One region of the Robertmurraya sp. DFI.2.37 genome, then DNA from elsewhere that is predicted to be linked to it. Evidence: a T-box and tRNA genes for the amino acid it is inferred to sense, from the RefSeq annotation. Region 1 holds a T-box; the other holds one or more tRNA genes.
What was found. A T-box is a leader RNA that pairs with one kind of tRNA and senses whether it is charged. The one in region 1 lies ahead of leuS (leucine--tRNA ligase), so its partner is inferred to be a tRNA-Leu.
Positions count from the first base shown of each region.

Region 1 (15,801 bases):
AGAAGTAAGGAAGAAACAAGTGCAATTTCTGAAATAGATAACACTGAATCTCTTTATACGCTCTCTTCAGAAGCTACACAAAAAATCCAAGAGCTAATGAAAGCAAATGAGAGCTAACCGAAAATGGTAGTTCTAAATGCGCAGGCACTTGCTTTTCTGAGGCAAGGCGGTGAGCATCCTCTGAGCAGCCGCTCCTGCCGGAGACTGATTGGCCGGAAGCAATGCCTAAAGCTCTTCGAACCGGTCAATAAATACCAAGTCGAATAACACTCCCTTTCAATTTTCCTGTAAAGTTTCAGGAGGAGTTTTTCAATTTTTCCTCCTTTATGGGATTTTACATCCACCCTTTTTCTTTAGCCACAGCAATGGCCTCAATTCTATTTTTAACGTTTAACTTATTAATTGCTTCAGAAATATAGTTTCTTACGGTGCCAGAAGACAAGTACAGCTCCTGCGATATTTCCTTTGCTGTCTTTCCCTCTGCCACTAATCTTAATACTTCTTTTTCTCTTTCTGTTAGTGGATTATCTCCCTGTAAGCTTCCGAATACCAACTCTGGCGCATATTCTCTTTTTCCCTTCATCACATTTCGAATCGCTTCCGCCAATTCATCACTGGAGCCATCCTTTAATACTAGCCATGAACTCCTGCATTTACGGCTCTTTTAAAATAGCCTGGCCGGGCAAAGGTCGTGAGGATAATGATTTTACTAGGAGAACCTATTCTCATCAAATCCTCAGCCACCTCTAGTCCGGATTTAATCGGCATTTCTATATCGAGAAGACAGACATCTGGTTCCAGATTGATAACAGTGTTATAAGCTTCCTCCCCATTTCCGACTTCTTCTATTACTTCGATGTCATCTTCCATATTTAAAAGAGAACCTAATGCACCTCTTAACATCCGCTGATCTTCAGCTATAATAATGCGAATCATGATACATCTTCAGCCTCCCTTTCCTTGATAATAATCGGGACTGTTATTTCCAGTCTTGTTCCATGTTTAGATGTTAATTGTAGGGATCCATCAATAAGCTCTAACCGTTCTTCCATTCCTTTTAAGCCATTTCCTAACCTAGTAGGATCCGAAATCCCCTCACCATCATCTTCGATTGCGATCACAACTTCCCCTTCAAGAGAGCAAATGGATACATGACAATTTTTTGCTCCACTATGTTTAACCACATTGGTAACCGCTTCTTTTAAGCACAAGCTTAAAATATTTTGGGTCAAGTATGGGATATCGCTTAAATCTGAATCACCATTTAAATGAAAGGCAATGCCTGCTGTTTGGAGCAATGCTTGGACTTCTATAATTTCTTCCGCCACCGTAATGGTTCTCATATCTGATACAAGTTCGCGGACTTGAGATAATGCAGATCTAGCCGTTCTTTCCATCTCCTGCGCCTCTTTATGCGCTCTTTCCGGGTCCTTAACTGCCAGCTTACCGACAAGCTGGCTTTTTAGAGCCAACAACGATAATGTATGTCCAAGGGTATCATGAAGATCACGGGCAATTCTCATTCTTTCCTCACGCTTTACAAGTTCTTTAATTTGTTCGTTTGCTTCATCCAATTTTCTTTCAAGCTCCATCCTGCTGATCATGGAGCGGATTCCAAATGGCGCCACAAGCATAATAATAATAAAAGGGGTAAAATAAAAAATGCTCCTCTCAAAGTCATGCGCTTCCATATGAATGAGAAATGGCAAAATAATCGTACCTGCAAGAAACATCAACATATAAAAAAATATTTTTTTCCGTTGATACCAGCCAATAAAATGGGCAGAAAAAAAGCCAAGGAATACATTATTTACGTTATAAAAAAGAGAGAGAATCAAAATAATCCCAATTTGCATGAAGAGCCAAAAACTAAACATGTTTTTGGCTTCACTTGACATATAAAGCTGTCGGTACGTGAAAAGAAAAAGAAATAGCAATACGTATCCAAGGATTTGTTTCAAGCCGCTCTCCTGACTCACATAATAGCCTGGCATTAATAAATACACTAAAAAAATATATGGAAACAGACCATACTGTCTAGGAAAGAGCGCAAATCTTTTTTTCTCACTCATAAAAGCTTACACCGCCGCTTCTTGTTTTCTCCTGATATAGCTTGATAATACCATGAAAATGATGAGGTATCCGATTAAAACGAGGACATTCGAAACGTCTGGCCCATTTCCACGGACAATTTGCCATGCCCCATTTCCAAAATTATAGGAAGGGAGCCAATGGGCCATTTTTTGAACGATTGTTGGCATAATTTCCAACGGCATCCACATCCCTCCGGATAAAGCTAATAATAAATAAACAAGATTGCTAACACCTGAAACGGTGTCGACCCGTTTCATAGTCCCAAATAATACGCCCAGAGCTAAAAAAGGAGCAGATGCAAGTAAAATCCATAGCCCACTCAATAACCATTCTAGAGGTGATAAGGAAACACGATTTATAAGACCTCCTGCCGTAAAAATAACGATAATCGAGAGAATATGAATAACCGTTTGACCAACCATTTTTGCGAAAAAATAAGCGTTATTTGAAATCGGGGTAATTCTCATAAACAATGACCAGCCTTGCGTTCTCTCCTCGACAAGTCGAACCCCGAGCGTCATAATAGCGGACCCCATTACACTAAATGCCGTCATAGACATTAAATAATGGGCTTGCCATTCCTGATCATTGTCGAATGCATGATTAAAAATTCTTGTGAAAATAACATAAAAGACAATCGGCATAAGGAGAGACCAAAAAACATAATAGGGATTTCGCAAAATCTTGATTATTTCCATTCTACACTGCATCAATAACCCTTTCATTTATATGGCCTCCTTATTTTTCGTTAATTGCTCAAACGCTTCATCTAGTCTTCCCTTTTCTACCTCAATCCCTTTGACTCCGAGCCTTTTTTCAAATAAATAAGCAAGTACGTCATCCGTTTGCTCGGTTACAATAAAGACGCGATTTTCCTTTATATAAACATCAGAAACGATCGCTAAGCTTCTAATTTCATCTAGCGGTACTGCACCATTCTCAAAAAAGGAAACAGACTGCTTCGTAAGCTTATTTTTTATCGCATGTGGAGTTCCATCTGCGACAACCTTTCCCTTATGGAAAAGGAGAATTCTCTCTGCAACATCATCTGCCTCCTGCAAATAATGAGTCGTGAAGATAATTGTTTTCCCTTTTTCTTTTAATGCTTTAACAGTATCCCAAAATCGTTTTCGGGCAGTAATATCCATTCCAACCGTTGGCTCATCAAAAAATAATAAATCTGGATCACCAGCAAGTGCTAGTGCAAAGCCCAGCCTTCTTTTTTGCCCACCTGAAAGCTTATCAGCCCTTTTTTTCATTTCTTCTTTTTTCAGACCTGTTAATGCCACAAGCTCATCAAAATCCATCGGCGCTGCATAATAGCTCCTAAATAATTGAATGATCTCTTTCACCGTTAAGGTATCAATGACGCTTACTTCCTGAAGCATAGCTCCAATCTTTTCACGCACGGCCTTTTCCTTTGGGTCCATTCGAAAAATTTCAAGTTTCCCCTCTGTTGGCTCTAACAATCCTAACATCATGAGGATGGTCGTCGATTTCCCAGCACCATTTGGACCTAAAATAGCGACAACTTCGCCTCTCTGAATCGAGCAGGAAAGTTCATCAACAGCTATTTTATCTTTAAACTTCTTTGTTGCTTTTTCAATTGAAACCACTTCTTCCACCTTATCCACCTCCATCGTTTCTATATTTAGTATAACGACGGGACAAGCGTTGAGATTAGTGGATTGTGTCATCAATATGTGATGACATTTGTCATAATCGTTCCTTTTCCATAAGCCAAGTTTGCAAACCAAACGCGCAGGGCAGCTTCGGAACAAGCAGAGAGCAGATAGTTCCTGCGATGTTCATTCTAAAAGCTTTCCTTCGTACTCATCGTTGTATCAACTTAAAAGGGCTGTTCTTTCGATATAGGAAACCTACAGCGCTAACACCTCCGGTTGACTTATCGTAGATTGTAAAAATCCAAATATCAATTTTTACTGGAACCAGAAGTTTGTTAGGCTTGGAGGTTGTTCCGGTCCAATCGGATCTCTGTTCGGACTTTTCCACCAGTCCCTTGCTCATTCCAGTCCAACCGCACGAATTTCATACAAAAAAACTCCCCATTAAATAGCCAGATTACCTATTAATCTGGCTACTTAATAAGGAGCATATCAAAAGTTCATTCGGCCCTTTTATTTAATTTGCAACAATGTTCACTAGTTTACCTGGTACAGCAATTACTTTCCGTACAGTTTTGCCGTCAATTTGTTCTTTTACCTTTACATCTCCCATCGCAATTTCTTCAAGCGCCTCTCTGTTTGCATCAGCCGGTACCATTAGCTTCGCTTTCACCTTACCGTTAATTTGCACGACAATCTCAACCTCATCATCTACAAGCTTAGCCTCATCATACGCTGGCCATGCTTCATACGTAATCGTTCCATCATGTCCTAGCTTTTCCCATAGCTCTTCTGCTATATGCGGAGCTATCGGGGCTAACATCTTTACAAAGCCTTCCACATAGCGGATTGGCAATACATCCACTTTATAAGCTTCATTAATGAATACCATGAGCTGAGAAATCGCCGTATTAAAACGCAAGCCCTCAAAATCCTCTGTTACTTTTTTGACTGTTTGGTGATATACCTTTTCTAATTGAATGTCTTCACTATCCTTCACCTTCGGACTTAACGTACCATCCTCTTCAACGAACAGACGCCAAATTCGATCTAAGAAGCGACGAGAACCATCTAAGCCATTTGTTGACCAGGCGATCGATGCATCAAGTGGTCCCATGAACATCTCATACAAACGCAGGGTATCCGCTCCGTGACTAACAATGATATCATCAGGATTTACGACATTTCCTTTTGACTTACTCATTTTTTCATTGCCTTCTCCAAGGATCATCCCTTGATTGAATAGCTTTTGGAATGGCTCTTTCGTCGTAACAACGCCGATGTCATAAAGGAATTTATGCCAAAAACGGGCATATAGTAAATGAAGCACCGCGTGCTCTGCTCCCCCAATATAAATATCCACTGGCAACCATTCTGCTAATTTTTCTTTATCCGCGATTGCCTTATCATTATTTGGATCAATATAGCGTAAGAAATACCAGCAGCTCCCTGCCCATTGCGGCATTGTATTTGTCTCTCTACGACCTTTTTTCCCTGTTACTGGATCGACAACATTGACCCAGTCTTCAATGTTCGCTAACGGAGATTCTCCCGTTCCAGAAGGCTTAATCTCCTTTGTAACAGGAAGAATCAATGGAAGTTCTTCCTCAGGAACAGCTGTCATCGTTCCATCTTCCCAATGAATAATTGGGATTGGTTCACCCCAGTAGCGTTGACGGCTAAACAACCAATCGCGAAGACGATAAGTAACTTTCTTAGTTCCGATCCCTTTTTCTTCAAGCCAATCAATCATTTTTGCAATAGCTTCTTCTTTACCCATGCCATTTAAGAATCCAGAATTCACATGCTCTCCATCACCTGTATACGCTTCTTTCGAAACATCCCCGCCAGCAACAACTTCACGGATTGGCAAAGCAAACTTTTGTGCAAATTCAAAGTCTCTTTCATCATGCGCAGGAACAGCCATAATTGCACCTGTACCGTAGCTGACAAGAACATAATCGGCAATCCAAATTGGCATTTTTTCATTATTGACTGGATTAATGGCATATGCACCAGTAAATACACCTGTTTTCTCTTTTGCTAAATCGGTACGCTCTAAGTCACTTTTGGTTTTAACCTGCTCTAAATACGCGGCTACTGCCTCTTTTTGTTCAAAGGTCGTGATTTTTTCAACAAGGTCATGTTCAGGAGCCAATACAGCATAGCTTGCTCCGAACAACGTATCTGGGCGTGTTGTAAAGACGGTAAACGTTTCATCATGTCCATCAATCGCAAATGTCACTTCCGCACCTTCAGAGCGTCCAATCCAGTTCCGCTGCATTTCCTTAAGGCTTTCCGGCCAATCCAACTCCTCTAAATCCTCAAGAAGACGATCAGCATAAGCTGTAATTTTTAACATCCATTGCTTCATTGGACGACGTTCAACCGGATGCCCACCGCGTTCACTTTTACCATCAATAACCTCTTCATTCGCAAGCACTGTTCCAAGCGCAGGACACCAGTTAACTGCTACCTCATCGATATATGCTAAGCCTTTTTCATATAGCTTTAGAAAGATCCATTGCGTCCACTTATAGTAGTTCGGATCTGTTGTGTTAATTTCTCTATCCCAATCATAGGAAAATCCCAGTGCCTTAATTTGGCGTTTAAATGTTTCGATATTATGCTTTGTAAACTCTGCTGGGTCATTTCCTGTGTCTAACGCGTATTGCTCAGCAGGAAGACCAAAAGCATCCCATCCCATTGGATGAAGAACGTTATAGCCTTGCGCACGCTTCATTCTTGAAAGGATGTCTGTTGCTGTATAGCCTTCAGGGTGCCCTACATGAAGCCCTGCACCTGACGGGTATGGGAACATATCAAGAGCATAAAATTTTCTTTTCCCTTTATTCTCACTTGTTTTATATGTTTTATTTTTTTCCCAGTAGCTTTGCCACTTTTTTTCAATTTCCTGATGATTAAAACTCATCTTTCTTTCCTCCTAATAAAAATATAGTGTGAATATGTAGATGATTATTGCGATATTTTTTTTGGCGCTCTTTTCAATAATATTGCTGCTTTTTGAATTAGCTAGCAGCGTATAATAGCAGACCGCATATAAATGGGTTAAAAAGCTCTATTTAAACATAACATAGCAACATGGATAGCGAAAACATAATAAAAAACCCCTCATCCCAAAAGGGACGAGAGGATTATCATTAATCTCCCGCGGTACCACCCACATTAGTGACAAAGTCACTCGCTCATCCATCCTTAACGCGGTTAACGGCAAACGCTACTTATTTTCACGCTTGCGACTCAAAGGCGAGTTCGTGATGGTCCCGGTTGACTTTCACCCACCGTCAACTCTCTATATACGGGTAAACATCATTACTATTCCTTATCCCAGTCATTACTTTTATAAATGGTTTTGTTAAAACTGAAAAAACTTCTGATTCTACGTGTGAAAAATCAATACCGTCATTTAACAAAAACCGTATAGATACAAACATTGTATAAAATTTCCGAACGAGTTGCAAGTTGTTAAAATGGCGAAAAAGTAATAACTAGTGTATGTTCATCTTCTTAAAATGTACTCCCTCATATTCCGATTTTACCATCTTTTTTAGAAAGATATACATGGTGATTTAATGACTTACTTCCGAAACAACCTTTTGCTCAGACTTCATTGCCAATTTCCGATCGTAGAAAATCGTTGTGAAGATGGCAATCACAAATAAGAAAATCAAAACGGTAAACAGCATCGACATCCCATATAAATCAACCAACAGGCCTCCGAGAATAGGTCCAATCATTCTTCCGCCAGTTGCTGTACTGTTGACAATCCCTTGATAAAAGCCTTCTCTTCCTTTCGGAGCAAGCTTATCAGCAATCGTTGGCACTGCTGGCCAAACAAGCATTTCTCCCACTGTTAAAATAATCATCGCAGTTAAAAAGCCAGAAAATGCCTCTGCCTTTGCTGCAATGAAAAAAGAAATAATAAAGATCAACATTCCGATAACAATTTGTGACTTAACATTTTTTTCAATTGCTTTTATTCTCAGTGCTCTATTTAAAAATGGCTGCCCTAACACAATTAACGCACCGTTAATTGTCCACAAAAAACTGTATTGCTTTAATGATATATTTAATTGCTGTGTATAAGTGGAGATTGTCGCCTGCCACTGTACATAGCCTACCCAACAGAGAAGGTAGCCGATACATAAAATCAGCAGTGCATATAATTTTGTATAATCTTTAACAGGTTTTGGTTCTAATCGTGCCGCTGATTGCAGATTGGCTGTCGTTTGAATCGTACGATACCCCATTGAAGCAATAGCTAAAAAGATAACATACATCAATGTGTTTGCAATGAAAATAAATTGAAACGAATAAGAAGCAACAATTCCGCCCAATGAGGCACCGATCGCCACTCCGAGATTTTGCGCGACATATATGGCATTAAAGGCTCTTCTGCCCCCTTCTTTCCAAACAGAGCCAGCCATTGCATACATGGATGGAAAAATGATTCCCGAACCAAAACCAGCTATCGTGAGAAAGATGACATAAGGCAAGAAGCTATGCCAAAAAGACAAGCCTGTAAATGAAACAACGGTAATGGTAATCCCTAAAAGAATAGACTTATATCCGCCAATTTTGTCAAAAAGAAAACCGCCAAACAAGTTCCCGATTACGGTTGCCCCTGCATTTAACATCAAAACTATTCCTGAGATAGACAAGGTCTTGCCAAGATGCTCATGAATATAAATCGCATTTAAAGGCCATAAAAAAGAAGAACCTGTAACATTTACCGCCATTCCAATAATTAAAAGCCAAAGACTTCGTGGCATGCCAATCGCTCCTTTCCCTGTTCCCTTTTTATATTTGTAAACAGCGCCTAAATAGCGCAAAACTTCGAGTTCCAAAATATTATATTATTCCTTTTTTGCCTTCAGTGCAATGATTTAATTTATTCAGTTTTTTCTTATAAAACGAATTTTTTCTAGACCATAAAAAAGAACGGTCTAAAAGCGAATTCGTTTTTAGACCGTTCTTTTTTATTGGAAAACGAGCCGATTACTCTTGATGAAATTTTGATTTAATCGGCTGTCCTCCTGATTTTTCATACGTCTTTTTAGCTTTTTTTACCTGATCAAAATCTTGTCCAAGCTCTAAATCTTGATTGTTAATGCCATTTCGTGTTTTTTGCTCAGGATTGTTTTGTTTTGAGCGTTTCTTCACTTTTGAACCTCTCCTTAATGCTCATGTAAGATCAAATTATTTTGCACTTGCTGTAATTGCAGTCTCATCCGATGGAGCTGTTCGCGCTGTTGTCCATTTGCACTGAGAGCCATTTTCGCCAAATCATTATACGCCGTTTCAATTTGTTGCATCGCCTCTGTAAATTCTGTTTCATTATCATGTTCCTGTCTTGTATGATCCTGATATTGTTCATGAGCGTTGCGTATCGCATCCTCGCACTGCTGAAGAAGGTCTTCGATTGATTGACGAGTAGCCATCCTATAAAACCTCCCACTCATTTCATTTAACGAAGCATAAAAGCTTCTTTTTTAGTTTGTTCACCCCATCTTCTCCTTACCCGTTTTTTACTATAGAAATAAACTCCATTATGAAAATTCCTTATTTCATGTTAAAATTTTTCTTATGCTTAATAGAAGTGCGAAGCTTGCTTCATTAAAAACTTGAGCGCTCACGTTACAAATTCACTATTCATTTGGTTTGTTCTGTGGCGAAAGGTTTATATTTTTTTCGAAAATAAAGGAGGGTACTGATTTGAATCAGACAAAGCCTTTTCCATATGCATTAGATGATAAACGTTATCATACATGGAATTACCATTTACGCCAGCAATTTGGCCATAAAGTATTTAAGGTAGCATTAGATGGAGGGTTTGATTGCCCGAATCGAGATGGCACCGTTGCCCATGGAGGATGCACCTTCTGCAGTGCAGCAGGCTCAGGAGATTTTGCTGGAAACCGAGCGGATGATCTTGAAGTACAATTCAATGAAATTAAAGAAAAAATGCATGAAAAATGGAAGGATGGCAAATATATGGCCTACTTCCAAGCCTATACAAACACTCACGCTCCAGTAGCAGAATTAAGAAAGAAATACGAGCGTGTCCTCGCACAAGAGGGGGTTGTTGGTCTGTCGATTGCGACTCGTCCAGACTGCTTGCCCGACGATGTTGTTGAATATTTGGCAGAGCTTCATGAAAGAACGTATCTTTGGGTTGAACTTGGCCTGCAAACTGTACATGAAAGAACAGCCTTATTAATTAATCGTGCCCATGATTATGAATGTTATGTAAAAGGGGTTGAAAAACTTCGTAAGCATGGCATTCGTGTATGCTCCCATATCATCAATGGACTACCGTTAGAATCATACGACATGATGATGGAGACAGCACAGGAAGTAGCTAAGCTTGATGTACAGGGGATAAAAATTCACCTGCTCCATTTATTAAAAGGGACACCTATGGTTAAGCAATATGAAAAGGGAATGCTTGAATTCCTTTCTCAAGAAGATTACGTAAAGCTCGTATGTGATCAGCTAGAAATTTTACCTCCTGAAATGATTGTTCATCGCATCACGGGAGATGGCCCCATCGATTTAATGGTTGGTCCGATGTGGAGTGTCAATAAATGGGAGGTTCTTAATTCAATCGATGCCGAGCTAAAACGCCGCAATAGCTGGCAAGGAAAGTATTGGGAGGCAAAATAATGAAGCTTCAAGGGATATTGCCTTTTGCAAGAACATTATTAACAAATGCAGTCGGTCCGGGAGATATCGCGATCGATGCGACCGTTGGAAATGGTCATGATACCGTATTTTTAGCGAATCTCGTTGGAGAAAATGGACATGTTTTTGGCTTTGATATACAGGAAGCGGCGATTGCTAACACGATGACGCGCTTACAGGAGCATGGACTTAGCCATCAAGTGACATTATTTCACAAGGGACATGAAAAAATAGCAGAATCTATTCAAGCAAGCATGCATGGGCAAATCAAAGGAGCTATTTTTAATTTAGGCTACTTACCTGGTGGAAATAAGGCAATAGTGACGCAGCCCAATACGACAATAGCAGCGATTGAGCAATTGCTGGAAATCCTTGCTCAAGAAGGGATCCTTGTGCTTGTCATTTACCATGGTCATCCAGAAGGTGTAGTAGAAAAAGAAGAACTACTTTCATACGTGAAACAGCTCGAACAAAAAAAGGCTCATGTTCTCCAGTACCAATTTATTAATCAAGAAAATGCCCCGCCATTTATCATCGCAATAGAAAAAAGATAAGAATGCGTAATTGTGATAAAATGACAAAGACCGACTCAAATTTATGAGTCGGTCTTCACTTTTAATGAAGGAATCCATTTTTGCACTTTGCGGTAAAGGCGTCCGTTCACATAAAAGAAAAAACTCACTAATCCGCTGCTTTTAATCATCTCTCTGGCCAGCAACTTGACCGATTTCTGCCTGCGAACTTTTTCATCGGACAAATAAATTCCAAGTAAGCCTCTATTAATGAGGCGATGAAATTGTTTATTCGGAAGTCCATCAGTATGCTTGTCCGCTTCCTCGACAAAATGCTTTAAGCGATCGAATAAACTTTCTTCATTTTGATAATAAAAACAAAAATTCAAATCGCCACCAAGGCGATCTTCTTCTTGATCAATAAAATAATCCAATAGAATATGCAAACCTTGTATATATGGAAAATAGCCATTTTTAATTTTCTCAGCGTCTTCTTTATTAAAATCAGTGCTCATCCCATGAGAAACTAAAGAAAAAATCCCAAGCGTTGAACCGGAGCATGCCGAAAACTCGTACCATTCCATTTCAGGGATTTGATTCTTATGGCGCTTAAACCATTTTTGCAATCGGGGAATCCGTTCTTCAACCTTAACATGCTTATGTATTTGCAAGTCGCAGTAATAGCCACAAAGCTCGAGTAAATAGTCTTTAATATCACCATAAGCGGCGACATTATTCAAAACATGCTGACATGTTTGCGATAATTCCTCTAAATACCCTCCATCATCAAATTCCTTTCGAAATCGATAATACTTTCGTTGCTCCGCCCCAACTGTTAAAGCCACTTCCATGGATTCATGCAAAGCAGAAAAATCATCAGGATTCAATGAAGTACTTCGATCGCATAAATTATCTAAATAATCGCTAATCGTTTGATAGGCAACAATAAATTTAATCGCTTCCTTATACCTCTCCCCAGCCATAATCGCTAAGATCGAACCACCTTCACAGTGGAAGGTTTTCCCTTCAATGCTGGCCAATGCCTGTTTCCTCAATTCCGGATCAGGAATTTCTTCTGCACGTTTCTTCCAATAAGCAAGCTCAACATGTGCTGTTGGTAAAATATGGCGATATACTTTTGACATTAAACTAAGCGGTTCTGACGGTATCATAAACATCCTCCGTTAAATAATGTAACCAATTGCTTTCAATTGACTATATACAAAATCCTTTGCATATTCAAATACTTCATCCCTTTCAGGATCATTGAAAATTTCATGATAGCACTTTGGCCATTCCTTAAAGCGTTTCTCTGACAATGGTGCATAATTAAACCATTCTTTAACAGCGAGCTTATTGACGATTTTATCATCGCCGCCCTGCATCACAAGGAGAGGAACATCATGTGTTTTTTCTATTTCTTCAAAAGCAAGCTTAATCGAACTGTCTAATTCGCGAAACCATCTTACCGACACCTTATCAATATATAACGTATCGTTTCGGTCAACATCTTGAACTTCCCTATTTCTGGTTGCGATTTTGACGGTAATACCAGGATCCACCCGCAACTCAGGGGCAACAACGTTTAAAATATGGGTTAAGCCGTTTAACAGCTTTCCGGGCTTCTTCACTAAGCCGAGGCAAGGAGATGATAAAATAACACCCGCCAAGTCTAGCTTCACCTCTTGAAGCAAACGGATCGTTATTAATCCCCCCATACTGTGCCCCAGGAGAAAGACAGGCAAATCGAATTGATAAGCCGTCCTCACCCAGTCCTTAACCTCTGCTATATACTCCTCAAAAGAATCAATATGCCCTCTTCTAGACCTTGTTGTGAGACCATGTCCAGGCAAATCGCCCATGATGACTTGAAAGCCTTCTTTACGCCACATTTCAATTAACCATCCATAGCGGCGATGATGCTCCAGCGCACCATGAACGATGACTATGACTCCTTTTGCTTCCCCGTCTGGTTCCCATTTCCACATGAATATTCCTCCTACAAAGCCCTTATCAAACAGTTCTTCCATTTATTTAAATTGGTTATAGACCTACAACCTTAGTCAAATCGGTTCATTCTATTCAACCTGATGGTAAAAAAGAATCGAAATTATAGTTCATTTTAACACAAAAAAGGCGAAACCTCAGAGTTTTTACCACCGCCTCTGATTAATTCACACTTTTTACACAAAAATTAGGTACAATGGGAGTAAAACCTCTTAAGGAGAGAATGCTCATGATTTATCCATTTCATCACACATCTCCCAAAATTTCAGCTAGCGCCTTTATTGCTGACTACGTCACAATCACTGGAGATGTGATAATTGGTGACGAAGCAAGCATCTGGTTTAATACAGTTATTAGAGGAGATGTTGCTCCTACAATCATCGGCAAAAGAGTAAACGTACAGGACAACTGCGTCCTTCACCAAAGCCCGAACAACCCATTAATTCTTGAAGACGAGGTTACCGTCGGGCATCAAGTGATTTTACATAGCTGCATTCTTCGCAAAAATTCATTGATTGGAATGGGATCCATTATTTTAGACAATGCAGAAATTGGTGAGGGTGCTTTTATTGGAGCTGGAAGCCTTGTGCCACAAGGAAAAAAAATCCCGCCTAATACACTAGCGTTCGGAAGACCTGCTAAAGTAATTAGAGATCTTACGCTAGATGATATTAAAGATATGCAAAGAATAACAAGAGAATACGCTGAGAAAGGGCAATATTATAAAAAATTGCAGCAAAACAAATAAAAACATTTTTTGGAGACGACATTTATTCAATGCGTCTCTTTTTTTATTCATGACCATATTGCTGATAAAATCGATGCTAATTCATTAGCTGCGAGGCTTTGGCATTTATAAGAGGTAAACCAAATATATAATAAATTTTTCACAAAAAAGAAAATTATCTTTGTCTTTTTGACTATTATACTTGTCAAAAGGACAAAGATAATTTACTATGTATACGAGGTGATACGATGAAAACTCGACTCAAAGAATTGCGAGCTAGAGATGGACTAAACCAAACGGAGCTGGCAAAAAAAGCAAGAATCTCTCGACAAACAGTCAGTCTAATTGAAAGGAATGAATATATGCCATCATTATTGATTGCAATAAGAATCGCCAAAGTATTTCAAGAACCAATAGAGAATGTTTTTATTTTTAGCGAGGAGGAGCTATCATGAAAATCTTAGTTATTTACATCATCATCTTTTTATTTGCACTCAATGATTTAATTTCTCATTTTAACGAAAGAGCGCTTGATGCAAATCTTTTAATGCTAGTAAATATAGCGATACTTCTTTTTTTAATCATAGCTAGGTTTCAATTCTATAAAATTATCCGTGGCAGTCAACAACAAGTGGAAAAAGATAAAGAAGATTCCCACTATATTGCTTTAGAGAGAAAAGCATATACGAGCACTTCTTTTATTCAAATGGCACTTTCTCTCTCCTTTATCGGACTGCTTATTGGCTTTTTACTACTTCGAGAGACAGCACCAAGTGTGCCTTTTTGGAGCTTTGCTTTAATGATTATTTCTGTTTTTAATTTTTTTCCTAATCCTCAGCTTATGAAGATCACAAATCCAAACTTTCAATTCCCTAATCCGCAGTCCAATCATTATAATCAAGAAGTAATTGACCAATTTGATGACGGTGAAAAATATGTCATCTTAAAAAGCTTGCTTAAAGTATATTCATTTTTAATTTGGGGCCTTGTTATTTTAGCATCCGGTCTCATGTACTATTCTATTTTTAGCGGAAACTCTCAATTAATAAGTATAATCGGCATCGGCATTTTACTCATTCTTATACAAATAAGCTACACGACTAGCCTAAAGCCAAATAAACTGAAATAATTTTGGAAAGCATCCTCAAAGAAATCATCATGAAAATCCAATACAAAATATGGAAACAATGATACACTTAGATTATGTAGATTCACGCTGTAAACAAAACTACTTGGTCAACTACCGGGTAAGATTTGCTTAAAAAAGGAGGAGCTTGATTGTATTTATATCATATGACTATTCAAAATGAGTTCGGAGAAAATATAAGTTCGGAAAAGGTTTTAAAAGAAGGATTAACGCATCGAACCGCAACAAGATGGTATTCAAGGGGTGCTAATTTCTTTCCAGAATTAACGGAGCGTTGCAGACCAACGAATTTACCAAAATGGATTGATTTTAAAGTAGCCTTCGGTGCAGATTTGGAGCCATATGAAAAACCGTATTATCGTTTTCCTATGTTTAGTGATAAGATCTTAGTTTTTAACTTCGATATATCAAGCGAATTATTTGCTTATCTTGAGGATAAATATGATGGGGGTAACGGGGCCCTTGTTGAGGGATTACCATCAAAGGAGGAGTTAATGAAACAGTATTGGAAAAGTATGATGACTCTGTCTGACTATTTAAAGCACAAACCTTTTAATAAGCCTGAACTTTATATTTTTGAACAGGTTCCTGCAAAATTAATTGACTATATTGAGTAATATCAGCTTTAAACTTTGACAGAGTGATAATAAAACTGCAGACAATCTTGAATATCGAGTTTGTCTGCAGTCTGATAGGAACTAAAGAGAATTCTGCCCCCTCTTTTTAACCCTTTAATGCCTGCTCACGCAAAGCATCAGCTTTATCCGTACGCTCCCACGGAAGGTCGATGTCTGTACGACCAAAATGCCCGTAAGCAGCTGTTTGCTTGTAAATCGGACGGCGTAAATCCAACATCTTAATGATGCCAGCAGGACGTAAATCGAAGTTATGGCGAACTACTTCGACTAAAATATTTTCGTCTACTTTCCCTGTTCCAAATGTATCGACAGCGATAGACACTGGTTGTGCGACACCAATCGCATA
Region 1 covers NZ_JARGEJ010000026.1:40,668-56,468, reverse strand. Annotated here, with positions in the region: gene PZE06_RS14720 (YhfM domain-containing protein) at 1-117, shown strand, start outside; partial or broken gene PZE06_RS14715 (response regulator transcription factor) at 335-936, opposite strand; gene PZE06_RS14710 (sensor histidine kinase) at 933-2,072, opposite strand; gene PZE06_RS14705 (ABC transporter permease) at 2,079-2,819, opposite strand; gene PZE06_RS14700 (ABC transporter ATP-binding protein) at 2,820-3,719, opposite strand; gene leuS (leucine--tRNA ligase) at 4,237-6,651, opposite strand; T-box leader at 6,859-7,078, opposite strand; gene PZE06_RS14690 (MDR family MFS transporter) at 7,310-8,512, opposite strand; gene PZE06_RS14685 (glycogen biosynthesis protein GlgD) at 8,739-8,903, opposite strand; gene PZE06_RS14680 (YtzC family protein) at 8,918-9,181, opposite strand; gene mnmL (tRNA modification radical SAM protein MnmL/YtqA) at 9,456-10,406, shown strand; gene mnmM (tRNA 5-(aminomethyl)-2-thiouridylate-methyltransferase MnmM) at 10,406-10,978, shown strand; gene PZE06_RS14665 (tetraprenyl-beta-curcumene synthase family protein) at 11,020-12,108, opposite strand; gene PZE06_RS14660 (alpha/beta hydrolase) at 12,121-12,924, opposite strand; gene PZE06_RS14655 (gamma carbonic anhydrase) at 13,173-13,691, shown strand; gene PZE06_RS14650 (helix-turn-helix transcriptional regulator) at 13,919-14,125, shown strand; gene PZE06_RS14645 (DUF3169 family protein) at 14,122-14,799, shown strand; gene PZE06_RS14640 (hypothetical protein) at 14,949-15,434, shown strand; gene metK (methionine adenosyltransferase) at 15,541-15,801, opposite strand, start outside.

Region 2 (14,160 bases), on a different contig from region 1:
AGCGTCTCACCTTAACAGGGTTTTCATCAAGATTATAAATTTTTGCTCCCCTCATGGATAACAGAAATGGAGAATGTGTTGATATGATAAACTGGCATCCAAAAAATCGAGCAGAGTCTTCAATAAATTTCATCAATTCCATCTGACGTTTGGGAGAAAGACTATTTTCCGGCTCATCCAAAATATAAAGTCCATTTTCGCCAATTTTTTCTGTGAAATACTTGAATGCACTTTCCCCATTCGAATACTCTCTCACATTATCCATCAATTCATTTCTAACAAAACGAGACTGTGTTTTACTTCTGGCTGAGTTTACTTTTACGAGCTGCTCATAATCTGCCATAGACTTCATCTGAAAATGGGAATATTTCGCATCCAAATACTCCTCAAAGAGCTCTTCCCGTTTTTGGTCAATTCCCTCATTGAGATTTCGGATATTCAACATATAATCAAATACATCATCACTAGTAATAATCCTGCTATTTTCAGGAATGTCTGCTTTCAACTGCATATGACACATATTGATATAATCAGGGTAGAAGTTAGATTTATTATAGATAGAATCACGTTTGATTCCCGCTTTTTCTGCTATCACATTTAATGCAGTTGACTTTCCTGAACCATTGCCACCATATATGATCGTCACTGGCTCAAAAACAATCGATTCAAAGCATTTTTTCGATAAAATCTTAAATGGATAAAACGAGTCATAGCACGTTCTTTTTATATTCATGAAAAAGTCGAATTCCATATCCTCATTCGGAAATGAAAAAGCATATAAATAAACCATACTTTCCTCCTTAACTACTGAATCTCTTTTACTCCATTATAATAAGATTCAGACTGACTTTGCGAATTCTGAGTAAATTTAGTCTAATACAAATATCAAAATGACTGATATGAAATGTATGGCTATCTCTGAATTTTCCTTGTTATAACCATCAATTCAAGCTGGGGTAGGTATGAGTCTCTCTTACCTACCTCGACCTAAAAAGCCCATTGAAATGGCTTCCCTTCTGCAACACATTCTCTAACCAATTTTAAAGACCTTCTTTTTTTCAAATTTTCCCCTTCCGTGAATGATCCATTTCTTTGAACAATGTTGCTGCTGCCTTTCTTCCTTTGCTAGATCGACAGAGATAGGGGCAACTGCCAAGTCACTCATCTCGACATTAAATATTTTACAAGTTAGGTGACACACTAGTTGAAAAAAAGAGATGGCTACCTAATTACGAAAAAAAGAGGAGCATGTTCAGCTATTCATCCATAATTATCACCATTATAAATCACAAGCACTTTTACATCATAAAAGATATTTAACAGCCCGTCTGAATAAGTACACGACTGTTCCAAAGATTACTACTGGTTCCTGTAACTAGTCAGCTTAACTTTACCTGACACAACGAATGGTTAATAGAAGCCTGTGGCACAATCTATTATAGCTCGTTAAATTATTTTCTGAATATTCCTTGTATGGAATAATAAATCCAACAACAAGTTATGACATCATTATTTAGAAATTCGGAGGTGATATTCTTAATATAATCACAAGCGATTATAAAAATTAGAAACATATACATGTTGGGAGATGATTCTATATGAACGTACAAACCTTCAGTGCACTAGCTGAATCCAACCGACTTGATATTGTTGACCTTCTTCTTGACGGACCACTTTCAGTAGGAGAGATTGCCCAAAAGTTAGAACTAAACCAGCCGCAAACCTCTAAACATCTTCGAGTATTGAGTAATGCTGGACTTGTTGAGGTTCATCAGGTCGCTAACCGTCGCATTTATAATCTAAGACCAGAACCGCTGCAAGAGTTGGATAAATGGCTTGATTCCTACCGTCGAATATGGGAAGCGCGGATGGATCGTTTGGACGATTATCTCAACGTATTACAGGGAAAAAAAACATTGAATTAAACTAAGGTTAAAAAATCAGCAAAAATGATTTATCAAGTTGGTCATGGACTCGCTTTGAGCGATTATAAAGCAAGCTCTAAAAGAACAGCAAAAGCGGAGGCATCCTAGTAATCATTACATTGCCATATTGGAAAAAGTTAATAAAACGGAGAAAAAGATATTTATTAAGTGGATGGAGGAATTAAGATGAATGAAATCATTTCAAGAGTTGAGAATGAGCGGGTACTGGTGTTGGAGCGCATTTTCGATGCACCACGGGACCTCGTGTTCAACATGTTCAAAGAACCTGAGCATCTCAAGCATTGGTGGGGACCTACTGGTTGGGAACTTCCGGTTTGCCACATCGATTTCCGACCAGGTGGAATTTGGCACTTCTGTATGAAATGCACGGATAAAAATCAAGGTGATTTTTACGGCATGGAATCTTGGGGGAAAGTTATTTACAAAGATATTATCGAGCCGGAGACCATTATTTACACCGATTACTTCTCAGATGCCGAGGGAAACATCGACGAAAATATGCCATCAACCGAGGTCACGTTGGAGTTCATTGATCTGAACGGCAAAACGAAACTTGTAAACCGTGCTGAGTATGCGTCTGCAGAAGCTCTCAAAAACGTCATGGATATGGGTATGCTCCAAGGAATTACCGAGACTTGGAACCGTCTGGAAGAGCATTTGAACGAGAGCAAATAAAATAATTTATACTTACAAGATGGGGAAATGATTGATAGTAGTACCAAAGATTGTCCCCTACCTTTGCTTCCTAATAGAATCGAAGATGGGGGACATTTTTAAACTTTTTTCTTAATTCAAAAGTCACCAATCCCGCAATACTTTGATCCAACACAAGACAAAATTTAGATTAGCTTTGGCAAAAGGTCATCACAAGACGGCACTTCACATATGCCACTTCAAAAAAAGGAAACGATGTAACCTGACATGGCCGCTAATCCTCACGAATAGAAAGGGGAGGAACGGCTATTTATCGCACTTTCTATGTAGTATGTTCGTGATTTAGACGATGTGTCAAATAAAACCCGTTACCGTATTCTAAAAAACTCGCAAACATTGATTTATCAACAAGCTAAGTGGATTTAATAAAATTTACGTAAATTATTTAGATGATCCTAGTGGTCTTCTTTTTTGCGGCCTATAACAGTCCATTAAACTTTAAGAAAATCTTGCAAAAATTTTCTATAAGAAATGATTGTATTTACTTAATCGCAAGGGCATTTTTTGGGGAATAAGGACTTAAAGTTTTTCTAAAAACCGTTGCACTTCCTTTGGTGTTCTTAATATAATTACTTCTTTATCTTTAGACAACCGTATGAGCCTTTTCAAAATTCCTGGCCTTTTTGTTTTTGGATATTTCCATATCCACATTAAAAAATCTAAATCAAATCTTTCTTTGCAGCCTTCTCCCATATCGGGCCTTGTTTTATTTCGGTACCTCAACATTCTTTTAAATGCACGATAGACACAAATTATTCTATGAAAATCAAGGAAAATTATTGTATCAGCAGCATTTAGCCTTATCTCCATTGTTCCACCATAGTTTCCATCAATAATCCATTCTTCTTTTTTCACTAAATCATTTTGAACTTTTCTTTGTTCCTCTTTAGGAATGGCTACCCAATTTGGCTTCCAAAATAAAACGTCAAGATGATAAACATTTATTTTTAGCTTATCACTTAATTGTCTTGCTAGTGTAGATTTCCCTGATCCACCTGAACCAATAAGTACAACCTTCTTCATAAGAACCCCTTAATAAACAATTCTATATCGTTTATTTAATAATAACTTAACCTTCGAAAATATGTAAAAGTTTCTTCTAGAATATCCCTCAGCACTCACCTATTTGGCAAATAGCTATTAATTATGGCGCCTGTCAAAAGATTTTGCCCATTTAAAATGGTATCCAAATTTTTGGGCACTAGGCAATAGCACTGCACATCCCTTCAAGTGTCTACCCTATCCTAAACTGTTGTCTCATTCGTTCCTTTATTTAGACAGTTCATTGAACTCTTATATTTTTCAGCAAATTCTTTTATTCGACATAAATTGCAAAAATGTTAACATTTTTTTAGTTTATTAAAAATCTATATTTAAACCTTAAAGTAAACATTAGTTTTCAGCACTACATTCTTTGAAATTAGTTTTTCCTTCATCTCTTATATCTGAAAAGCTTCCTTTGCATAGAGAGTCATGAGATTACATTTTACCTACCATATATAATATATTGTGTTTGAGTATAGTAATAAATTACCAATTTTCTGATAATAAACAAAATTCTATTTATTAACTTTGATTTTCTTGTTAATCTATTTACAGATTTACACAAGAAGGAGGTGTTATGATGAAAAAATGGATTATCCGCCTTGGCTTAGTGGCTATCATTACAGTAACAATCACTGCCCCAGCCTCTGCCGCTGGTCAAGAGAAACCTAATTTATGCAGGGATGCGCTATGTTGGATTCAGTACTAATGCCTTTTGAAATTAAAATTAATGGTGAATAAGGCGAGGATCTCATTAAAAATCTTGCAGCTTCGCCTTGTTCTTTTAATAGGATTTTTTATTAGCAAGCATAAAACACAAGTAAAACATACATACCACTCGCCAACGCAAAAAATTAATCTTATTTCAAAGACTCTTTGTAACAATGGCTATCACCATTAATGATTATCATTAGAATTTAATAAGAATGATATATTATTGCCATTACCAATTCTAATCCGATTTTATGTGATTTCCTCATTGAAAAAATTGGTGAGTACTAATGAACAGATTATCATACTTATCTTCAGTATGGTCAAATGATAAGAAAACTTAACTTAGAAGTGCCTATAGAACTATACTAGTAGCATATTACTAAAATGTATTATTTAAATCTCGTTCCTCAATAAATAGCGCCAGCGCATTATCGAAAGCAAGAAAAAAATGAACGTAGCGAACCTAGTAATTTCATGAGTACTTCTGTTTGTAATGCGTTAGTGCGTCTTTTCCGTGTCAATTTTCGCAACTCATTTCGCTAAATTTCCGACGGTTCGTACTACCACCGAGTATGACTTTTCGGTCAAAATCGTGTTCGCATACGAAAAAACGGCGACTCATCATTACGATAGTTCGCCGTCAAATCAATGTCTTATGATACCGGTGGTCGGGGTCGAACCGACACTCCAGAAGGAACACGATTTTGAGTCGTGCGCGTCTGCCAATTCCGCCACACCGGCATATTTTGATTGTCAAAAGATAAATAACATTATCTCAAGACAAAGAATATCATATCACGATAATATTAGTTTGTCAAACTAAATTTATGTTCGGATTGAAGTCAAATATTTTTGAGCAAAAAATTGTCACACCTTATTTCCAAACATGCGTTCACTGTTTTTTGTGATTCTGTCGGTGCTTGATTATCACCCCTGCTAGTGTTGCCTTTAACGCTTATTAATGGAGAATGCTGCTGTTCCATTTAAATATGTTGCCTCTTGCGAAGCAGACAAGTTCGACAGAGAGGTCTGCATCCTTATCTTGAATCGCAAGGGCGAGGTTATCCTCTCTCATCGGCCATGTTGTCGTTGTAGTGTGCGAATGGGAGACACGACAGAGCTTACCATAGAGTACGAAAGATATTACTTATTTGCATTAGAGTGAAATCAACGATTTTTGCTGGCGAAGGCATAGATGGAAAAATCACATAAAAAATCGCGATTGCCCAACCTAGTACAGTTAAAGTTATGAAAGCAATCTTTTCATTTTTTTCGACTGTTTTGATTTTCGGCCATTGGAAAATGAACATCAAAATAACGAGTGCCGTTATACTGACAATATATACCCATTTCATCCTCTTCACCTCTATTTTAGAAGCCTCAAGTTTCGCTTCCTTTTCCTGCTCTCAAAACACGGGCATCGATGTCAAAATCCACTTGAACAGTCGGAAATTTCTCATCCCAATCTCCTTTTATATTTTTCCATTTTTTAGGATGGTGTCGGCGAAATTCTTCCCCAAAACCGATGATATCAATCTTCATTTCTTTTTGAACCGTGTCTAGAGTGTCTGTTAGACGCTTTTCAATCTTTTGGACCAACTCGTTTTCCAGTGCTTTAAGTTTGTCTAATCTCTTCAAATCCCAACTCGTTTGGTTTTGGATGACATCATCTATCGTTACAATTTTAACCGTCATTTTTAATGATTGGCCGTCTATTTCCGGAACTAAATCCGTTCTTCCTTTAATTAAATTCATCGATATGATCTCGTCTGCTTCGTCAGGTTCGACAGTGACAATCGATTCATTGATCTCATTTCTAAACCAGAGCACTCCTCTTGATATCTGATCATTAATGACTCCGATCATCTTCCCTTGTTTTAAAACTGCCGAACGATGAATGTATGCAATAGATTCCGAGGGAAGCTGCCCTTCTTCCGGAGACAATTTATCAATCATCGGAAGAACGATCGCGCCTTGCTCTCCCTTCAGCATTTCCATTAAATCGAATAATGTCGCCTTCATTAATACTTCGGATTCCGCTAACTTTATCAGCGCTTCGGAAACACTTCGTTCCAATGACGGACGTAAGGCCATATTTTCCTTTGCCTTCCCGTCACTAATAAAGACATAACTTCTCAAACGGGGCTCAGGATGGCGGACAAAAAAATCCAATTCATCGCTTATTCCATTCTCAGCAAACGCTTTGCTGATCACGATCGCCTCTGCATGGCTCCACAGAATTTCCCGGGGAAGCTTTTCATTAAGGTTCTCGATCGCTTCTGGTATGGAGCTTCCTTTACCGATTTGGAGAACTGTGCTTTGCACGCCCCCTTGGTTATTGTCTTCTCCTCCACCACTCCCATTACCGCTCCCGCCAGGAGAATGTATTTCTGCTGTAAGTTCGATCTGCCCTTCTTTATTTTTATCGAGAGCGACTCCGGTAATAATCGCAAGATCATTGGTTTCCCTTCGATCCCAACAGCCCGTAAGCAGCACAAAAGCCATAAAAATAACGCCAATCATGATTGCACGTCTCAATTTGTCCGCCTCACTTTATGCTTAAAAATCGTTTTGCGTATGTACGCTCCTAAAAAAAGAAATATAGGGATCAACAGTCCGTACACTAAAGTATCCATTATTTCATGGGAGACTATTCGAAAATGTTCAGCTGCTTCTGCTGAATTAAGAAATGCCTGCATGGCAAATACTCCGATTAAAAAGCCCATTGGCAAAACGAGCGAGCGATAGTCTGAAAGGTTAAGCCATTCAGCAGTTCCGATCACCACGACATAATAGAACACGCAGAGCTTAATAAATGTCCCCGCAATCCAAATCGCCATTACGATTGATTCAAGATGTGACAGAAATTCGGCTAGGCTAATATATCTGGACGCGCTCATGAATGGAGCGTTAAAGTTCTCGGTCACATTCCCGAATAACCAAATAACGATAATATTGGTCACCACCAACGTTAACGTAACGACGAGTACCGAAAGCATTCCAAACTTCAGCCCCTTTTCACGGTCTGTTAAAAAAGGGAGAAAAAAATAGATGATGCCAAATTGAGCGAACCACGTGCATAACACCCAAGCCCCTTTTAGTGAAGGCATCAACCCGTTTTCCATCACAGGAAGCATTCTTTTTACCTCTACATCGGGTAGGACAAGAATGATAATGACTAAAAACAACAAGAAAAAAACTGGAAAGACCATTCCTGCCAGCCTTCCCAAAACTTCCAGTCCCCCATGTACCGCAAACGCACACAATATCACCATCATTCCAATAATCACGGATTTTGGCGTGTGCGGGAGAAATTCACTAACGACATATTCACCGTACTGCCAGAACATCACACTCAATGAAGTGATTAACAATAGCAGCAGGAGCAGCCCAAGCATTTTCCCCCAAAAGGTTCCAAGAATATGTTTGCTGTATTGCATAATCGTATCTTTGGGATAATACTTGTTTAACTTGTATGCGATATATACACTTAAAAACCCTAGAGGAGAAGCCAAAATAGGAGAGATCCAAATATCCTGTTTTGCAACATTAAAGACGGTAGCCGGAATAAAAAGAATCCCCGTTGCCAAAATAGCATGATACATCAATAATCCCATTTGCAATGCTGATATTTTTCCTTTTTCAATCACTGCTCTCACCTCATCATTACTCGCCGCCTTTATCGGAATGCGGCTTCTGATTGGAGCCTTGTCGGTGTTTATTATATTCTCCCGTTAAATGAGGACGCGTATTTAATTTCCATAATGGAGCTCGCATGAGTGCATCCTTCATATCTCTTCCTTTCATCGGTGCCACTGGTGAAAGGTACGGAACTCCAAAGGAACGTAATGTGCTCAGATGTGTCATGATTGCAAGAAGCCCTATCATGACCCCTACCAATCCAAACGTTCCAGCAAGCAACATGATAGGAAAACGCAACAATCTTATCGGAATAGCAAGATTGTAACGGGGAATGGTAAAGGAAGCGATACCAGTAATCGCCACGACCATAACCATATGATCTGAAACTAAGCCGGCATCCACAGCCGCTTGACCGATAACCAATGCACCTACAATGCTGACAGCTGCTCCTACTTGTTTTGGAAGTCTAAGACCCGCTTCCCGCAATCCTTCAAACGTAATCTCCATAAGCAGCGCTTCCACCAAGGCAGGAAATGGGACAACCTCCCGTGAGTCCACCATTGTAAGCAGCAAGGTAGTAGGCACCATCTCCTGATGGTATGTAATAACCGCAACGTATAGAGACGGTAACAGTAGAGAAATAAAGCAGAATAAATAACGGAGCCAGCGAGTTGCTGAAGATATTAAAAAATGATGATAATAATCTTCCCCTGATTGGAATAAGGAAAAGAACGTTGTCGGGGCAATCAACACAAAAGGCGTACCATCAACAATGATAACTACACGTCCCTCTAACAAACTCGAAACGGCAGTATCAGGCCGTTCCGAAATAAGCACTTGTGGAAAAGGGGTGTATGAATTGTCTTGAATTAATTCTTCAATATAACCGGATTCCAATATTCCATCGATGTCAATTCGTTCCAACCGTTGATTAATTTCTTCAATTAATGTTTCATCCGCAAGATCTTCGATATAAGCGAGGGCAATTGTAGTCTGCGTATAACGCCCCAGCTTTAATGTTTTTATTTTTAATTGAGGGCTTTTAATCTTTCTTCTTAGCAAAAGAGGTATTGACCTCCAATGTCTCAGTAAACCCTTCGCGCGGCCCTCTAACAACCAATTCACCCGTCGGCTCTTCAACAGCTCGTCTTTCCCACTTAGCCAATCCCAAGGCAAAGCCCTTTTCATCGCCTTCTAATAACAATATTGGATTCCCAACGGATAACTGTTCGATACAGGCCTCAAAAGAGGAGATCTTCACTACCTCTGCAACAGACAATGTCTCCTCAATCAAGGTTTTGGGATTAACAGTCCGCTTTTCGGATTTTTTCATAAGCGGGGTTAACACATTGTTATCCATTTCTTCAACATTGGAAAGACCTTTTATGTAAATTAACTGAGCTTTTGTATGACCAGCAATTAAAAATGAACGAAAAACGACATCCGAACATTCTTTATAAAGCTCACGCAGGATGTCCAAGTTTTTGTCCAAATCAGAAAATAGTGGCTTTGGAATTTGTTTATCACCTTGCTGTGTTTTATTAATGTTCTTATTGAAATTAATCTTTTTTCGAAAAAACACCCGCATCCCACTTTCTCGATGGTATCCATTATATTCCTATATACGTAGTATCACACTTACCAAGCAAAATATACCATTTCCGTACTTGCCTGTTTCTTTAGTTCAACCCGTAAAAGAGGATGCGTTTGGACTTGAAACTACTTTCGGACCAAGCTCATAAATATTGAGCTACTCTATTTCTGCGTAAAATCTCGTGTTTCTCGTATATGATGCTAACTAATTTATTTGAATTAAGTAGTTATAAACAGAATACCCATATAAGAAAGCGTTTTCATTTTTTAAGAATTCTTTTTAGTAATTAAATTAGCGTATTTCATACCATACAATCGAGTTTCCCTTTTTTTATGAATGCTTTCATGAACTACTTTCCTTGATGAATTTATGTACACCCCTTAAACAAATAAGGGAGCGTTCGTTTTATTCATACTTCTTCGTGAAAAATATGATTATTCTCCCATTCCTCTCGAAGCAGTCCCATACGGACGGAATCATAATATTTGCCATTATAATAACGAACCTTCCTGAGCCTCGCTTCCTCTTTCATGCCAAGACCTTCGCCAACTTTAATCATTCTCATATTCCCTGACCAGGTTGTATAACCAACACGAACTAATGGCAAAGTATGAAATAAATGATTAATCCAAAGTTTAATCACTTTCTTTCCATAGCCTCCATTCCAATAATGCGGATCATAGATCACAATCCCCATTTCAAGCCAAAGCGAGGGCTTATGCTCCCAATAATAACCGACCGTTCCGATAACCAATCCATTCACTTCAATCGCCCAACGCCGTTCATTATCGACATAATCATCCTTCTGACGTAAAAATTCCTCATATGAAATACTTTTATGCTCATAGTACGGAGCATCCCATTTTTTCCACTCGGGAGAATCCTCTTTATAGATTAATTCCCACAACCTACTTAAATCATCATTTGTAATTGGTCTAATTATTAAATCATTATCCTGATAACTCACTTCATCACCTAGCTCCCCATTAATAAAACAAATCAAACTCTTCTTTTAAAATGGCATATACCTTTAAATCCCAATATTGCCCTTTTATATACATGCTTTTTCTATTAATCCCTTCAAAAGTCATTCCTGCCTTCTCCATCACTCTTTGCGATGCTATATTATCCACAAAGCATCTTGCTTGAATGCGCATGAGCTCCATCTGTTCAAAGCCAAATCTAATGATTGCTCTCGCTGCTTCTGTCGTAATTCCTTTCCCCCAATACTCTGGTGCAATCACATAGCCAATTTCTGCATTGTGATGATTCGTACTCCAAGAAACAAAATCAACGGTGCCGATAAAAGAACCCGTTTCTTTATCTTCTATTCCCCACGGAGCAATCTCCTCATTATTATATCGATTAAGGACAAAAATAATAAATCTCTCAGTATCAGACATACTTCTATGTACATCCCAGGTTACATACTTTGCAACGTCTTCATTACTCGCATATGAAAACATCGCTGCCGTATCTGCTAATGTAACTTTACGAAGAAGTAGTCGTTCTGTTTCAAGCGTCGGCAAATTTTTATAAATATCCCCAATAACCATTCCATTCACTTCTCTCTGTAAAAATTTAAAATTATAATCTTACAATTTAACAGAGAAATATGAATTTTTCAATAGCCATTTTCTAGATCAAAAAAAGATTTAATCAAAAGATTAAATCTTTAAATATCGTATGTATTGGATTAAATGGTGCCGAGGACCGGAATCGAACCGGTACGGTAGTCACCTACCGCAGGATTTTAAGTCCTGTGCGTCTGCCAGTTCCGCCACCCCGGCTAGTTCAAAACTAGCATCTTTATTTTATAAAAATGGAGGCGGCAACCGGATTCGAACCGGTGAATAAAGGTTTTGCAGACCTTGGCCTTACCACTTGGCTATGCCGCCATATTAAATTGGAGCGGAAGACGGGATTCGAACCCGCGACCCCCACCTTGGCAAGGTGGTGTTCTACCACTGAACTACTTCCGCAAATGGCTGGGCTAGCAGGATTCGAACCTACGAATGACGGAGTCAAAGTCCGTTGCCTTACCACTTGGCTATAGCCCATTGATTAAGCAGTGTTTAATAAATCAAATTTAAATGGGGCGATCGATGGGAATCGAACCCACGAGTGTCGGAGCCACAATCCGATGCGTTAACCACTTCGCCACGACCGCCATTATAAAATTGGCAGGGGTAGTAGGAATCGAACCCACACCAAAGGTTTTGGAGACCTTCGTTCTACCTTTAAACTATACCCCTATATTATATATATGTTCAGAGTGTTTCTTTAAGAAGAAAATTATGAATAGCTATTTTGCTTCTTTTTACTACAAAAAGTAGTGGTTCCTTATTTTCACTATTGAGAAAAGGTTGGTGGAGGGGGACGGATTCGAACCGCCGAACCCGAAGGAGCGGATTTACAGTCCGCCGCGTTTAGCCACTTCGCTACCCCTCCAAGGTATATATATTTTATACATTAAAGTTCATTAAATTATAACATATTTTGATATAAAAATGGTGGCTCAGGACGGAATCGAACCGCCGACACAAGGATTTTCAGTCCTTTGCTCTACCGACTGAGCTACTGAGCCATCATATGTAAAGTAAGTGGCGGTCCGGACGGGACTCGAACCCGCGACCTCCTGCGTGACAGGCAGGCATTCTAACCAACTGAACTACCGGACCAATGATTTTTTGCGTAAGCAAAAATATCTTTCCTTTGTCTTTTTCGACGTAGGAGAAAATAGCTTTCCTCTGTCTTTTTCAACGTTAGGAGAAAATAACATTCCTTGATTTTTTGCGTAAGCAAAAAAATCTTTCTTTACTTCTTCAAGTCTTACTTAATTGAAAAAGTCGATTGCGGAGGCAGGATTTGAACCTGCGACCTTCGGGTTATGAGCCCGACGAGCTACCAGACTGCTCCACCCCGCGATAATAGTATATATCTAGTTTAGCTCATGCTTCAAGATAGTTTAAGGACTGTCCCGATTTCAGTTAGTAACTCAAGGAGCGACTCAATCGGTACAACTCGCAGTTTATTCAATGAAGTAACGCTTGTTGCTCCACCCCGCGATAATAATATACTCAAAATCTCCACGTTTGTGAATATTAGAGGTGTGTTATTTTACTGCGCTACGCTTCGTAAAAAACATGGTGGAGGATGACGGGATCGAACCGCCGACCCCCTGCTTGTAAGGCAGGTGCTCTCCCAGCTGAGCTAATCCTCCGGAACTGTTGCAACAAGTGCAACTTTAAATGACCCCTACGGGATTCGAACCCGTGTTACCGCCGTGAAAGGGCGGTGTCTTAACCGCTTGACCAAGGGGCCAGATATAATAATGGCGGAGAGCAAGGGATTTGAACCCTTGAGACAGGTTTTGCCCGCCTACACGATTTCCAATCGTGCTCCTTCGGCCACTCGGACAGCTCTCCTAATGGCTCCGCGGGTAGGATTCGAACCTACGACCGATCGGTTAACAGCCGATTGCTCTACCACTGAGCTACCGCGGAAAATTATTAACTCATTCCTCTAGCTTGATTGCTTCCCGATTGTCCTCATCTCAGAAAGTTGATTCAAGTAGCAGCTCGATGAGTACAACTCGCAGGACATTCAGGATGCTTTGCTCGTTGCTCTACCACTGAGCTACCGCGGAATAAAAAATATATATAGAATATTCGCCCGGCAACGTCCTACTCTCACAAGGGGACAGCCCCTAACTACCATCGGCGCTGAGAAGCTTAACTTCCGTGTTCGGCATGGGAACGGGTGTGACCTTCTCGCCATTGTCACCGGACCAATTATTTATCAAGACATATTCTATTATACCGATTTACAGTATTTTTTCAAGAGAAAATTTAGTTTGACTCTGAAAAATACGATTGATAGATATCATTGCATTACAAAATCGCTTTGTACCTTCAAAACTAGATAATGGATGAAGAAGAGAAATTACAGAGAATCTTATCAAGCGGATTTTTTCCACTTTTATTTGGTTAAGTCCTCGAACGATTAGTATCAGTCAGCTCCACATGTCACCATGCTTCCACCTCTGACCTATCAACCTGATCATCTTTCAGGGTTCTTACTAGCTTGCGCTATGGGAAATCTCATCTTGAGGGGGGCTTCATGCTTAGATGCTTTCAGCACTTATCCCTTCCGCACATAGCTACCCAGCGATGCTCTTGGCAGAACAACTGGTACACCAGCGGTGCGTCCATCCCGGTCCTCTCGTACTAAGGACAGCTCCTCTCAAATTTCCTACGCCCACGACGGATAGGGACCGAACTGTCTCACGACGTTCTGAACCCAGCTCGCGTACCGCTTTAATGGGCGAACAGCCCAACCCTTGGGACCGACTACAGCCCCAGGATGCGATGAGCCGACATCGAGGTGCCAAACCTCCCCGTCGATGTGGACTCTTGGGGGAGATAAGCCTGTTATCCCCGGGGTAGCTTTTATCCGTTGAGCGATGGCCCTTCCATGCGGAACCACCGGATCACTAAGCCCGAC
Region 2 covers NZ_JARGEJ010000017.1:1,717-15,876, reverse strand. Annotated here, with positions in the region: gene PZE06_RS11300 (AAA family ATPase) at 1-790, opposite strand, end outside; gene PZE06_RS11295 (ArsR/SmtB family transcription factor) at 1,599-1,925, shown strand; gene PZE06_RS11290 (SRPBCC domain-containing protein) at 2,112-2,621, shown strand; gene PZE06_RS11285 (DNA topology modulation protein) at 3,180-3,683, opposite strand; gene PZE06_RS11280 (hypothetical protein) at 4,285-4,413, shown strand; tRNA gene PZE06_RS11275 (tRNA-Leu) at 5,078-5,159, opposite strand; gene PZE06_RS11270 (hypothetical protein) at 5,540-5,773, opposite strand; gene PZE06_RS11265 (Ger(x)C family spore germination protein) at 5,799-6,956, opposite strand; gene PZE06_RS11260 (GerAB/ArcD/ProY family transporter) at 6,953-8,068, opposite strand; partial or broken gene PZE06_RS11255 (spore germination protein) at 8,085-9,648, opposite strand; gene PZE06_RS11250 (GNAT family N-acetyltransferase) at 10,064-10,621, opposite strand; gene PZE06_RS11245 (GNAT family N-acetyltransferase) at 10,641-11,210, opposite strand; tRNA gene PZE06_RS11240 (tRNA-Leu) at 11,356-11,444, opposite strand; tRNA gene PZE06_RS11235 (tRNA-Cys) at 11,478-11,552, opposite strand; tRNA gene PZE06_RS11230 (tRNA-Gly) at 11,562-11,636, opposite strand; tRNA gene PZE06_RS11225 (tRNA-Gln) at 11,640-11,714, opposite strand; tRNA gene PZE06_RS11220 (tRNA-His) at 11,749-11,824, opposite strand; tRNA gene PZE06_RS11215 (tRNA-Trp) at 11,836-11,909, opposite strand; tRNA gene PZE06_RS11210 (tRNA-Tyr) at 12,022-12,105, opposite strand; tRNA gene PZE06_RS11205 (tRNA-Phe) at 12,166-12,241, opposite strand; tRNA gene PZE06_RS11200 (tRNA-Asp) at 12,259-12,335, opposite strand; tRNA gene PZE06_RS11195 (tRNA-Met) at 12,508-12,581, opposite strand; tRNA gene PZE06_RS11190 (tRNA-Val) at 12,802-12,877, opposite strand; tRNA gene PZE06_RS11185 (tRNA-Glu) at 12,907-12,978, opposite strand; tRNA gene PZE06_RS11180 (tRNA-Ser) at 12,990-13,082, opposite strand; tRNA gene PZE06_RS11175 (tRNA-Asn) at 13,086-13,160, opposite strand; rRNA gene rrf (5S ribosomal RNA) at 13,328-13,444, opposite strand; partial or broken rRNA gene PZE06_RS11165 (23S ribosomal RNA) at 13,640-14,160, opposite strand, start outside.
Region 2: it has a tRNA-Leu gene. The T-box ahead of leuS (leucine--tRNA ligase) is inferred to sense a tRNA for this amino acid. The anticodon was not compared.